3 regions of the Aminobacter sp. DSM 101952 genome follow, and region 1 is predicted to be linked to each of the others. Evidence: predicted binding sites of a transcription regulator. Region 1 holds the regulator's gene; each other region holds the start of a gene.
The links. Region 1 encodes LexA, which represses DNA repair genes until DNA is damaged. Its sites were predicted from a motif close to TGTTCNNNNTGTGTTCNG; they were not measured.

Region 1 (3,999 bases):
GCGAAAGCCTGATGCGGCAGGCCGACGTGGCGGCCGCCACGCGGGAGTTGCTCGAAGGCATTCCGCAGACGGCCGGTGCCTGACATGGCCGCCACCCTCACCCACATCGGCGCATCCGGCGAAGCCAATATGGTCGATGTCGGCGACAAGGCCGAGACGACGCGCACGGCCATCGCCGAAGGCTCGATTGCGATGCGTCCCGAAACGCTTGCCCTGATCCTGTCGGGCAATGCCAAGAAGGGCGACGTGCTGGGGACCGCGCGCATTGCCGGCATCATGGCGGCCAAGCGCACGCACGAACTCATCCCGCTCTGCCATCCGCTGCTGTTGACCAAGGTTTCGGTCGAGATCGAGCCCGACGAGGCCCTGCCCGGCCTTCGCGTCACGGCCCTTGCCCGCGTCAGCGGCAAGACCGGCGTCGAAATGGAAGCGCTGACGGCGGCTTCCGTAGCCTGCCTGACCATCTACGACATGGCCAAGGCCGCCGACCGCGGCATGGTGATTTCCGGCATCCGCCTGGTCGAGAAGACCGGCGGCAAGTCGGGCGACTACAAGGCAGGCGAATAGCCATGGCTTTGCTTCCAGTCTCCGAAGCGCTGGCGCGCCTTCTCGACGGCGCTCAACCGAGCGGTTCTGAAACGGTCGGCCTGCGGGAAGCGGCGGGCCGTGTCCTTGCCGCACCCTTGCACGCCTTGCGCACGCAGCCTCCCTTCGCTGCCTCGGCAATGGATGGCTATGCCGTGCGCGCCGACGACATAGCATCGCTGCCGGCAAGGCTGTCGGTCATCGGCGAGGCTCCGGCAGGCAGGCAGTTCACCGGAACGCTGGCGCCAGGCCAGGCGGTGCGCATCTTCACCGGCGCTCCCGTGCCCGAGGGCGCCGACACCGTCGTCATCCAGGAAAACGTGCGCGACCTCGGCAATGGCGAGATCGAGGTCGTGGAGCCGACGGCGCCGGGCCGCAACATCCGCGCCAAGGGCCTGGACTTCCGGCAGGGCGACCTGATCCTCGACGCCGGGCGCGTGCTCGATCCGGCAGGCTTGTCGCTCATTGCCGCGGCCAATCATCCCGAATTGCAGGTCGCCAAGGCGCCGCTGATCGCGATCATCGCCACCGGCGACGAACTTCTGCCGCCCGGCAGCAACCCCGGCCCCGGCCAGATCATTGCCTCCAACGCCTATGGTGTCGCCGCCATCGCCGAATCCGTCGGCGCGCGCGTGCTCGACCTCGGCATCGCACCGGACCGCACCGATGCGATCGCGACCCTCGTCGGCAAGGCGCTCGATGCGCAGGCGGACGTCATCGTCACGCTTGGCGGCGCGTCCGTCGGCGACCACGACCTGGTGCACCGCGTGCTGACCGGGCTCGGCATGGATCTCGATTTCTGGAAGATCGCCATGCGCCCCGGCAAGCCGCTGATGTTCGGCCGCCTCGGCAAGACGCGCTGCATCGGACTGCCCGGAAATCCCGTCGCCAGCCTGATCTGCGCGCACATCTTCCTCAAGCCGCTGCTGGCAACTCTTGGCGGGCGGCCCTATTCGCCTGACATTCGCACTGGCATCCTCGACGCCGCGATGACCGCCAACGACCTGCGCCAGGACTTCGTCCGCGCCCTCGCGCGCGAAACCGCCGACGGCCTTGTGGTGACGCCCTACACCATCCAGGATTCGTCGATGCTGCGCACGCTGGCGGACGCCAACTGCGCGATCATGCGCGCCCCCTTCGCACCGGCTGCCGAACGTGGCAACCCGTGCCGCGTGCTGATGCTGCGCTGAGCATACCCAACCCCCTTCACGAAATATAAACAGTTGCGGAACACAACTGGAACAGATAGTGTTTGTTCTGGGTTTGTTTTTCTTCTGATTCCTCGGGGGTGACCATGCTGACGCGCAAGCAACACGAGCTTCTGCTGTTCATTCATGAGCGGTTGAAGGAAGCGGGCATTCCGCCATCCTTCGACGAAATGAAGGAAGCGCTGGATCTCGCCTCCAAATCCGGCATCCACCGCTTGATCACCGCGCTCGAGGAACGTGGCTTCATCCGCCGCCTGCCCAACCGGGCACGCGCGCTGGAAGTGTTGCGACTGCCCGATTCGATCGCACCCGGCCTCAATGCGGCACGAAAATTCTCGCCGAGCGTCATCGAGGGCAGCCTTGGCCGCAAGCCGGAGCCATCGAGATCGTTCTCGGCCGGCAATGACGACGATGTCGCTGCTGCCGTCACCATCCCGGTCATGGGGCGCATCGCCGCCGGCGTGCCGATCGACGCGATCCAGCACAAGACCCATTCCATTTCGGTGCCGCCGGACATGATCATGGGCGGCGAGCATTATGCCCTCGAGGTCAAGGGCGACTCGATGATCGAGGCCGGCATCTTCGATGGCGATACGGTGGTTATCCGCAGTTCCAACATCGCCAACCCCGGCGAGATCATCGTTGCACTGGTCGACGACGAGGAAGCGACGCTCAAGCGCTTCCGCCGCAAGGGCGCCTCGATCGCTCTGGAAGCCGCCAATCCGGCCTATGAAACCCGCATCTTCGGACCTGACCGGGTCAAGGTTCAGGGCAAGCTCGTCGGGCTGATCCGCCGGTACTAATCCCTGCAGGCAACCTGGCGCGCATGCGCACGGCCTATCGGGCTGGCGATGCCGGTTCTGATGCGCCCGGACGCCTGCTGTCTCGCCGATAGGGCGGCAGTCCCCTCGCCTCGCGCGAGAATGCCCGCTGCACATGCCAGGGTCGGTATGGCGTGGCCACGGCGTGGCGGATCTCGACATCCTGGCGCGCGCCGTCCTGGGCAGGCCTCAAGAATATCGCCGCGCTTCCCAGGCGAGCCAACGCGCGGCTGGTGAGCACGACAACAGCAGCGTTGCCGCACGGATTGCGTGCCGTGGCGTCGTTCACGACGACAAGGTTGGCGATGCCGCAGGCTCGCCTGGCGGCTGCCGCGTTTTCCGCATGGGCCAGGTGCATGCCCGAGGGGTGCTCGATGAGACACAGCCCGTCGGTGCAGGAAAAGGCCGCATCACCGCCGGACCGGCCCGAACCGCCCTGGCCGATGTTCTGCTTCGGGTTTGCAGCGCTTGCCGGGGCGACGCGCGCGGGGCCGATCAGGTCTTCCGACACCAGGGCACGTTTCCAATTGTCGACGGTGAACTGGCTTGGCCGGGTCCGATTGACGGCAAGCTTGCCTTCGCCAACCGGCACGCCCACCAGGCGCGCATCCTCCGAGACGAACGCGTCGGGCGCTTCCGCGTTCATCAGCAGCAGCAGAGCCAGGGTCGCAATCGGCAGCGCCGCCAGTCGCAGCCAGGTCGTCGCCATCGAGCCTATGACCAGCGCCAAGGTGACGAGGACGACCGAATGGGTCGACATCAGCCCGACCGCATCGACGGGCGAGCGCTCGGAGAACCACGTCGCCAGCGCGATCATGGCCGTCAGGCCGGCCCCCATGGTGTCAAGGAAGATGCCGTCGAGGCGCAACGGCATGAACAGGCCGGCGAGCACGGCAAACGGCATGACCAGCACCGAGACGATCGGCATCACCGCCAGGTTGGCGACAAGGCTGAGCGGCGAGATGCGCTGGAAATGCCAGGCGCCGAAGACGCTGGTGGCAAGCCCGGCGATCAGCGACGTCGCGACGAGCCCGGCCGCAACGGTCGCCAGCCAGCGCCACAGCTTGGACGGCAACGACCGCTGGACGACGGGCTGCGCCTGTTGCTCGCGCCGGTCGGACCACCAGGCATAGGCACCGACAAGTGCCGCTGTCGCTGCAAACGACATCTGGAAGCTCGGTCCAACCACCTCGTGCGGCGAAATCACGATGACGACGATGGCCGAGATCGCCAGATTGCGCATGGTCAAGGCAGCCCGGTCGAACAGCACGGCCGTCAGCATCACGGCCAGCATGATGAAGCTGCGCTGCGCGGCGACCTCGGCCCCCGAAATGAACAGATAGCCCCCTGTCGCGGCCAATGCGGCGCTTGCCGCATATTTCTTC
Region 2 (3,999 bases), on a different contig from region 1:
AGGGACAGCATCGACGGCACCGGCATGGTGGCGATGCCGGGGCTGATCGACAGCCACTCGCATGCCGGCCACGGGCTGGTGCGCAATGCCGGCGCCGGCGTCGACACCTGGTTCGAGGCCTGCGAGGAGATCTATGCGCGCGGCTCGACGCCCGCCTTCTGGCGTGCCGAAGCGCGGATGACCCAGCTCGAGCGCCTGCGCGGCGGCATCACCACGGCGATGACGCTGCTCGGCGGCGGCGCCGACATCTACCGCACCGACGATCCGGCCTTCGGCGACGCCCATAGCGGGGCGACCGCCGAATCCGGCCTGCGCACCTTCATGGCGGTCGGCCCGGGCCGGCCGCCCTTCCCGCGCAGCTATCGCCATTTTTCCGACGCCGGACAGGCGAAGGACGTGACGGTGTCGTTCGAACGCCAGCTGGAGGTCAGCGAAATCCTGATCGACCGCTGGAACGACCTGCCTGGCCGCGGCACCGGCGTTTGCCTGGTGATGCCGGTCTATTATGCCGCCCAGGTGGCGAATGCCGACGCCCGCCGGCAAGTGGTCGAGATGGGCGAGGCAATCATGGATCTGCGCCGTCGCAAGGGCGTGCTGTTCACCCAGGACGGCCACCGCGACGGCTCGATCGCGCTGGCGCGCGATCTTGGCGTCCTCGGTGAGTTCGCACTGCTGGGCCACAGCGTCGACCTTACCGAGGACGATTTCGCCGCACTCAGGGAAACGGGCGCCTCGATCATCCACAACCCTTCCGCGATCATGTCGGTCTATGGCCGCTGCCCGGTGCCGGAGCTGATCGAGGCCGGGGTCAATGTCTGCCTCGGCTCGGACGCGGCTGCGCCTGACCGCGGCTACGACATGTTCCGCCACATGGCGCAGTGCATGCACTATCACCGCCGCCACTTCCGCGACCCGGCCTATCTGCCGCCCGGCAAGACGCTGGAGATGGCGACCATCGACGCGGCGAAGGCAATGGGACTGGAGAGCGAGCTCGGCTCGCTGGAAATCGGCAAGAAGGCCGACATCGTGCTGGTCGACATGCGCAAGCCGCATCTCTACCCGCCGGTCATGCCGGTGACGCGCATCGCCCATTTCGCCAATGCCGCCGATGTCGACACCGTCATCGTCAACGGCAAGGTGCTGATGCGCGGGCGCAGGACAGATCATCTCGACGCCGACGACATCCTCGCCGACGCGGCGGAACAGGCAGCGCTCGCCTTCGAGCGCGTCGGCCTGACGCACCTGCTCGAAGAGCCGCAGGAATTCTGGCGCAACGCACGGCAGCCGCTGCCGATCTGACCTCACCCGAGCAAGGGCCAGCGGCCGACGCTTTGTCGGTCGCCGAACTTGCTGCGCAAAAGATGAAACTCCGCGACCCGTACAGTGATGGGCCGGTCGAGAGGCATCTCCGGGACCAGTCTCTTGTCGTACAGCACCGTGCAATGAGGCACAAAGCTCGCGCGGCGGCGAAGCCTGAGCCCGGCATCGTTCAACACACCGTTGATCCGCCGTTCGAGATCGATCACGAGATTGACGCCCGCACCGCACAGCAGGACGAGCGGCCCCCCATTCCGGAAACTCACGATGCGGTCGAAAACAAGGTCGAAAGGCGGCATCCTGACATTGGCGGCAGCGGCCACCACCGCCCGCACGATGACTTCTTCGATCTCCCTGCAATCGCCAAACCCCGTCAGCGAAACATGCAGACCGCCTGGTTCGATCGGCTGGCCGGTGAGACCATGAACGCGACGCGTGGCATCGACTATGGCCCCCATCGCTTGACACCAACCGGGGTGCAAACGGAACATGAGCATGTCCCGCTCCACCCTCGAACGCTTCGCCCCGTGAACCCGCGGTCGCAAACCGAGTGCGGTTACTCCGAAGTCGAACTGCAGTTGATCCGACATGCCCTTCCATTCAAAGAACAAAGAAAGAACATAGCAAGTTTATTTTCCTAGACCGGCAATGCTGGCCAGCGTTCACCCGCGGTGGACCTATGCTGGACCTCCACCAGCCAGCAGGAGACGGTTTGGGGTGCACCACGCGCATTGCGTCGGACCGGCACGAGATATCGGTACCGCATTATCCGTCGGCGCGGCGGCGCCGAGCGGTCATAAGGTCGTGCTCGGCGCAACAGTCGGAAGAATACGTTCGTTTAGCGCAACAGATGCAGCGCTGCGTATTGCAGCAGCATGATGGTCTTGCCGTCGCAGATGCGACCGTCGGCGATCATGGCCAGCGCCTCGTCGATGCCGATCTCCAGCACCTCGATGTCCTCGCCCTCGCCCGCATGGCCGCCGCCGGCTGAGACGCGATCGGCCGGCTCGTACTCGCCGACGAAGAAATAGATCTTCTCGGTGACGGCGCCGGGGCTCATGAAGGCTTCGAAGACGCGGCGGACATGGTGGATGCGGAAGCCGGTTTCTTCCTCGACCTCGGCGCGGATGCGCTCCTCGGGTGCTGCGTCGTCAAGCAGGCCGGCGGGCGTCTCGATCAGCATGTCGTCGTAGCCGGTGACGAAGGCGGGGTAACGGAACTGCCTTACCAGCACGACGGTGCGGCGCGCGGGATCATAAAGCAGGATGGTGGCGCCGTTGCCGCGATCGTAGGTCTCGCGGCTCTGGACCTGCCATTCGCCGTCGCCGCGGCGGCAAGCGAAGGTGGTCTTCTTGAGGACGTACCAGTCGTCGGAAAGGGTGGTGACGTCCTGGACACGGATGCGGTCGGCAATGCTCATCTGACACCTTCAATGCGGGCCACTCGGCCGGAGATTCGCGGGCGCCAGAATAGGCGGGGCCACGCCGGAGCGCGACCCCGCATGGTGAGCCTCAACGCACCGGAGGAGCGTACATCAGGCCGCCGGCGTTCCACTGGGCGTTGATGCCGCGATCGATCTTGAGGTCGCTCGACTGGCCGAGATTGCGCTCGAAGATCTCGCCGTAATTGCCGACCTTGGAGATAACGTTGTAGGCCCAGCGCGGGTCAAGGCCGAGTTGCTGGCCGCTGTCGCCTTCAGCGCCGAGGAAGCGCTTGACGGCCGGGTTGGCCGAGGTGAGGCCGGCTTCGGCATTGTCCCTGGTGATGCCGAGTTCTTCGGCCTCGATCAGCGCGAACAGCGTCCAGCGGACGATGCTGAACCACTTGTCGTCGCCCTGGCGCACGGCAGGGCCGAGCGGCTCCTTGGAGATGATCTCGGGCAGCACTGTGTAGGCGGCGGGGTCGGTGAGTTTGAGGCGCTGGGCGTAGAGTGCCGAGGCATCCGTGGTGTAGACGTCGCAACGGCCGGTGTCGAAAGCCTTGATGATGCCGTCGGCGGAATCGATGACGACGGGCTCGTATTTCAGCTTGTTGGCGGAGAAATAGTCGGCGACGTTCTGCTCGGTCGTGGTGCCCTGCTCGGTGCAGACGGTGGCGCCATCGAGTTTGAGCGCGCTGTCGACGCCGAGGTCCTTGCGGATCATGAAGCCCTGCCCGTCATAATAGGCGGTGCCGGCGAAGCGCAGGCCGAGGCTCGCGTCGCGCGACAGCGTCCAGGTGGTCTGGCGCGACAACAGGTCGACGGCGCCCGACTGGACCGCGGTGAAGCGCTCCTTGGTCGACAGCGGCACGTAGCTGACCTTGTCGGCGTCGCCGAGGACGGCTGCGGCCACCGCGCGGCAGACGTCAATGTCGAAGCCCGACCACTTGCCGGCATCGTCGGGCGCCGAGAAGCCGGCGACGCCCTGGCTGACGCCGCAGGTGACGGTGCCGCGCTGCTTGACGATGTCGAGCGTGTCGGCCTTTGCCGGCGTGGCAAGTGCTGCCGTGCCGAGCAGAAGTGCTGAGATCAGATGTTTCATGGTTGCTCCTCCCTTGTTTTGAGGCAAAGCCTCTTCGTGCCGCCGGCGCCGGGCGCCGGAAGTCCTTGAAATTCGCCGTGTCGAATGCCGCCGCGCGACAGCCGCGCGGGTTTTCAGTTACGCCCCGCCGGCCTCCACGGCAGCAAAGGTCTCTTCGAGA
Region 3 (3,999 bases), on a different contig from region 1:
GCGCGGCATCGGTGCCGCGATTTCGGTCGCGCTGAAGAACGCAGGCTACAAGGTTGCCGCCAACTATGCCGGCAACGACGAGGCCGCGCAGAAGTTCAAGGCCGAGACGGGCATCCCGGTCTACAAATGGTCGGTCGCCGACTACGACGCCTGCGAAGCCGGCATAAAGCAGGTCGAGGCCGATCTCGGCCCGGTTTCGGTGCTGGTCAACAATGCCGGCATCACGCGCGACTCGATGTTTCACAAGATGACGCGCGAGCAGTGGAAGGAGGTCATCGACACCAACCTGAACGGTGCCTTCAACATGACCCATCCATTGTGGAGCGGCATGCGCGACCGCAAATTCGGCCGCGTCATCACCATTTCCTCGATCAACGGCCAGAAGGGCCAGGCCGGCCAGGCCAACTACTCCGCGTCGAAAGCCGGCGACATCGGCTTCACCAAGGCGCTGGCCCAGGAAGGCGCACGCGCCGGCATCACCGTCAACGTCATCTGCCCCGGCTACATCGCAACCGAAATGGTTATGGCGGTTCCCGAGAAGGTGCGTGAATCGATCATCGCCCAGATTCCGGTCGGCCGTCTCGGCGAGCCGGAGGAGATCGCGCGTTGCGTGGTGTTCCTGGCCTCCGAAGAGTCTGGCTTCGTCACCGGCGCGACGCTGTCGGCCAATGGCGGCCAGTATTTCGCCTGATCGGCGGCTTCTATCCGACAAAGAAAACGGCGCCGCGAGGCGCCGTTTCCGTTCTTGGCGATGGATCGGCTACTTGTCGCCGAATAATGACTTGTGGGCGATGCCGGCAATGGCTGCGCCGACGATCGGGGCGACCCAGAACAGCCAGAGCTGCTGCAGGGCGACGCCGCCGACGAACAGCGCCGGGCCGGTCGAACGCGCCGGATTGACCGACGTGTTGGTGACCGGGATCGAGATCAGGTGGATCAGCGTCAGGGCGAGGCCGATGGCGATCGGTGCAAAGCCGGCCGGAACGCGCTCGCTGGTCGAGCCGAGGATGATCATCAGGAACATGAAGGTCAGCACGACCTCGATGATCAACGCAGAGGACAGGCCGAATTTGCCCGGCGAGGCGTCGCCATAGCCGTTGGTGGCAAAGCCGCCGATGCCGGCGAAATCAGCCTTGCCGCTGACGATGAGGTACAGCACCGTCGAAGCCGCGACCGCGCCGATCAGCTGGGCGATGACGTAGGGGACCAGGTCCTTGGCTTCGAAACGCCCGGCCATCATCAGGCCGACCGAGACAGCTGGATTGAAATGCCCCCCGGAAATGCCGCCGACCGCATAGGCCATAGTCAGCACCGTGAGGCCGAACGCCAACGCAACGCCGGAGAAACCGATACCCAGTTCGGGGAACGCTGCAGCCAGGACAGCGCTGCCGCAGCCCCCGAAGACGAGCCAGAATGTGCCGAGGAATTCGGCGAACAGACGTTTGGACATGATATTCCCTCCGATATCGTGCGCCTGCGTGGTGCGCCGCATTTTCCGGAGGCCCCGCCTGGGCATCCCCCGCCGCGCAGACTCAACGCCGCAATGGAGACACGCTCCGCTCCCGGGTGCAACGGGTGTGGTTCCCTTAACGTAATGCAATCACAGGTATTTTCGCTGAAGCACGGGTGTGCCTAGATGGCACGCAAAGGTTAATGCGGCGATCAAGGTGCTGTGGAGTGTTCTGTGCACAGGCTGTGGATAATAGGTGGAGAAACTGACCCGGCACTACATCTAGTGGTGAACAAACCGGGAAATCTGCCCGGACAGTGATTCGTCGCCTGTTCGTTCCGCATTTGGTTCAAATCTTAACGAAATGCTGCTTCCGGCAGCTCCGGCTGTTAACCCGGTGCTAGGAAAGGTCAACAAATTCATTATTTTGCACTCGGTTGACGCGCAGCTATCTTCGCTTGGCCGGCAAAGGTTAACGGAGGGGTGGCGAAAGCAGGAAACGGGCCACTTTACAGATTCTGCATGTGGTGCGGCTTGCAGGGCCGGCATCAATATGTTGGGGTGAACAAAACCTGAATCAGCTGGAGTCAGTGATTCGTCGCTGATTCGTTCCAGACTCGTTCCAACTCTTAAATCTGGAACATTCCGCTTTCGCTTCGGCTTGCAAATCCCTATGTGTCCACTCGTCGCGACAGGCGGCGCAACGCCGGGCTGTCCCGGCGCCGAGGGCAGTTCCAGTATGAATGTTCACTCCAGGCAGAACGACCCGCTGATCCTGTCAGGCCGCGATGTCACGGCGGTTCTGGGGCCAACCAATACCGGCAAGACCCATCTCGCCATCGAGCGCATGGTCGCGCATGAAAGCGGCATCATCGGCCTGCCGCTAAGGCTGCTCGCCCGCGAGGTCTATGGCCGGCTCTGCGAGAAGGTCGGCGCCCACAAGGTGGCGCTGGTCACCGGCGAAGAGAAGATCCTGCCTGCCGGCGCCAGGTATTCGGTCTGCACCGTCGAGGCCATGCCGCGCCAGACGGATGCCGCCTTCGTCGCCATCGACGAGGTCCAGCTTGCCGGCGACCTCGAGCGCGGCCACATCTTTACCGACCGCATACTGCATCTGCGCGGCAAGCAGGAAACACTGCTTCTCGGTGCCGCCACCATGCACGGCATCCTGCAGAAGCTGTTGAAGGGTGTGTCGGTGGTCACCCGGCCACGGCTGTCGCATCTCGCCTATGCCGGTTCCAAGAAGCTGACGCGGCTGCCGCGGCGCTCGGCCATCGTCGCCTTCTCCGCCGACGAGGTTTACGGCATCGCCGAGCTCATCCGCCGGCAGCAGGGTGGTGCAGCGGTGGTGCTCGGCGCGCTCAGCCCGCGCACCCGTAATGCCCAGGTCGAGCTCTACCAGAACGGCGACGTCGACTACCTGATCGCCACCGATGCCATCGGCATGGGCCTCAATCTCGATGTCGACCACGTCGCCTTTGCCCAGAACCGCAAGTTCGACGGCTACCAGTATCGGCAGCTCACCGCCGCCGAGCTCGGCCAGATCGCCGGCCGTGCCGGGCGCCATTTGCGCGACGGGACCTTCGGCGTCACCGGCCAGGTCGATCCGTTCGAGGACGAGCTGATCGAAAAGATCGAGGGTCATGACTTCGAGCCGGTCAAGGTGCTGCAGTGGCGCACGGCTAGTTTCGATTTCGCCAGCCTCGATACGCTCAAGCGCTCGATCGACACCGTGGCGCCGGTCGAGGGCCTGACGCGCGCTTTGCCGGCTGTCGACGCCCAGGCGCTCGACCATCTGTCGCGCGATGAAAACATCCGGTCGCTCGCCACCAATCGCGAGCGTGTCGCCCTGTTGTGGGAAACCTGCGCGCTGCCCGACTACCGCAGGATCGCACCGGCCCAGCACGCCGACCTGATCGCTTCGATGTATGACGATCTCGCCCGGCGCGGCCATGTCGACGAGACCTACATGGCCGAACAGGTGCGCCGTGCCGATTCCACCGAGGGCGACATCGACACGCTTTCACATCGGATCGCACAGATCCGGACCTGGACATTCGTCTCAAACCGCCCTGGCTGGCTTGCCGATCCGGCACACTGGCAAGAAAAAACGCGCGACATCGAAGACAGATTGTCGGATGCACTGCATGAGCGGTTGACGAAACGCTTTGTAGACCGCAGGACTTCCGTCCTCATGCGCCGCCTTAGAGAAAACACTATGCTTGAAGCCGAAATCAGCCCGTCCGGAACCGTCCTCGTCGAGGGCCACCATGTCGGCGAACTGCAAGGGTTCCGTTTCACCGCCGACCAGAGCGCGGGCGGAGAAGACGCCAAGGCCGTGCGCACGGCAGCGCAGAAGGCGCTTGCAACCGAATTCGACACACGCGCCGAACGTTTCGCGACGTCGCCCAATGGTGACATCGCGCTTGGCTCGGACGGCGTGCTGCGCTGGATCGGCGCGCCCATCGGCACGCTGGTCGAAGGCGAGGATGCGCTGAAGCCGCGCGTCGTGCTGTTGGCCGACGAACAGCTGACCGGCCCGTCCCGCG

Region 2: the regulator LexA is predicted to act here: its motif matches at 1,921-1,938, upstream of ASC75_RS17350 (2'-5' RNA ligase family protein).
Region 3: the regulator LexA is predicted to act here: its motif matches at 2,058-2,075, upstream of ASC75_RS11300 (helicase-related protein).

Annotation. Positions count from the first base shown of each region.
Region 1 is NZ_LMCL01000023.1:229,163-233,161, forward strand. It holds gene trpC (indole-3-glycerol phosphate synthase TrpC) at 1-83, shown strand, start outside; gene moaC (cyclic pyranopterin monophosphate synthase MoaC) at 85-567, shown strand; gene glp (gephyrin-like molybdotransferase Glp) at 570-1,775, shown strand; gene lexA (transcriptional repressor LexA) at 1,880-2,596, shown strand; gene ASC75_RS15190 (ComEC/Rec2 family competence protein) at 2,631-3,999, opposite strand, start outside.
Region 2 is NZ_LMCL01000030.1:182,103-186,101, reverse strand. It holds gene ASC75_RS17355 (amidohydrolase family protein) at 1-1,299, shown strand, start outside; gene ASC75_RS17350 (2'-5' RNA ligase family protein) at 1,302-1,814, opposite strand; gene ASC75_RS17345 (NUDIX domain-containing protein) at 2,156-2,737, opposite strand; gene ASC75_RS17340 (amino acid ABC transporter substrate-binding protein) at 2,829-3,839, opposite strand; gene ASC75_RS17335 (aminotransferase class III-fold pyridoxal phosphate-dependent enzyme) at 3,957-3,999, opposite strand, start outside.
Region 3 is NZ_LMCL01000012.1:239,330-243,328, reverse strand. It holds gene ASC75_RS11310 (beta-ketoacyl-ACP reductase) at 1-691, shown strand, start outside; gene aqpZ (aquaporin Z) at 761-1,450, opposite strand; gene ASC75_RS11300 (helicase-related protein) at 2,190-3,999, shown strand, end outside.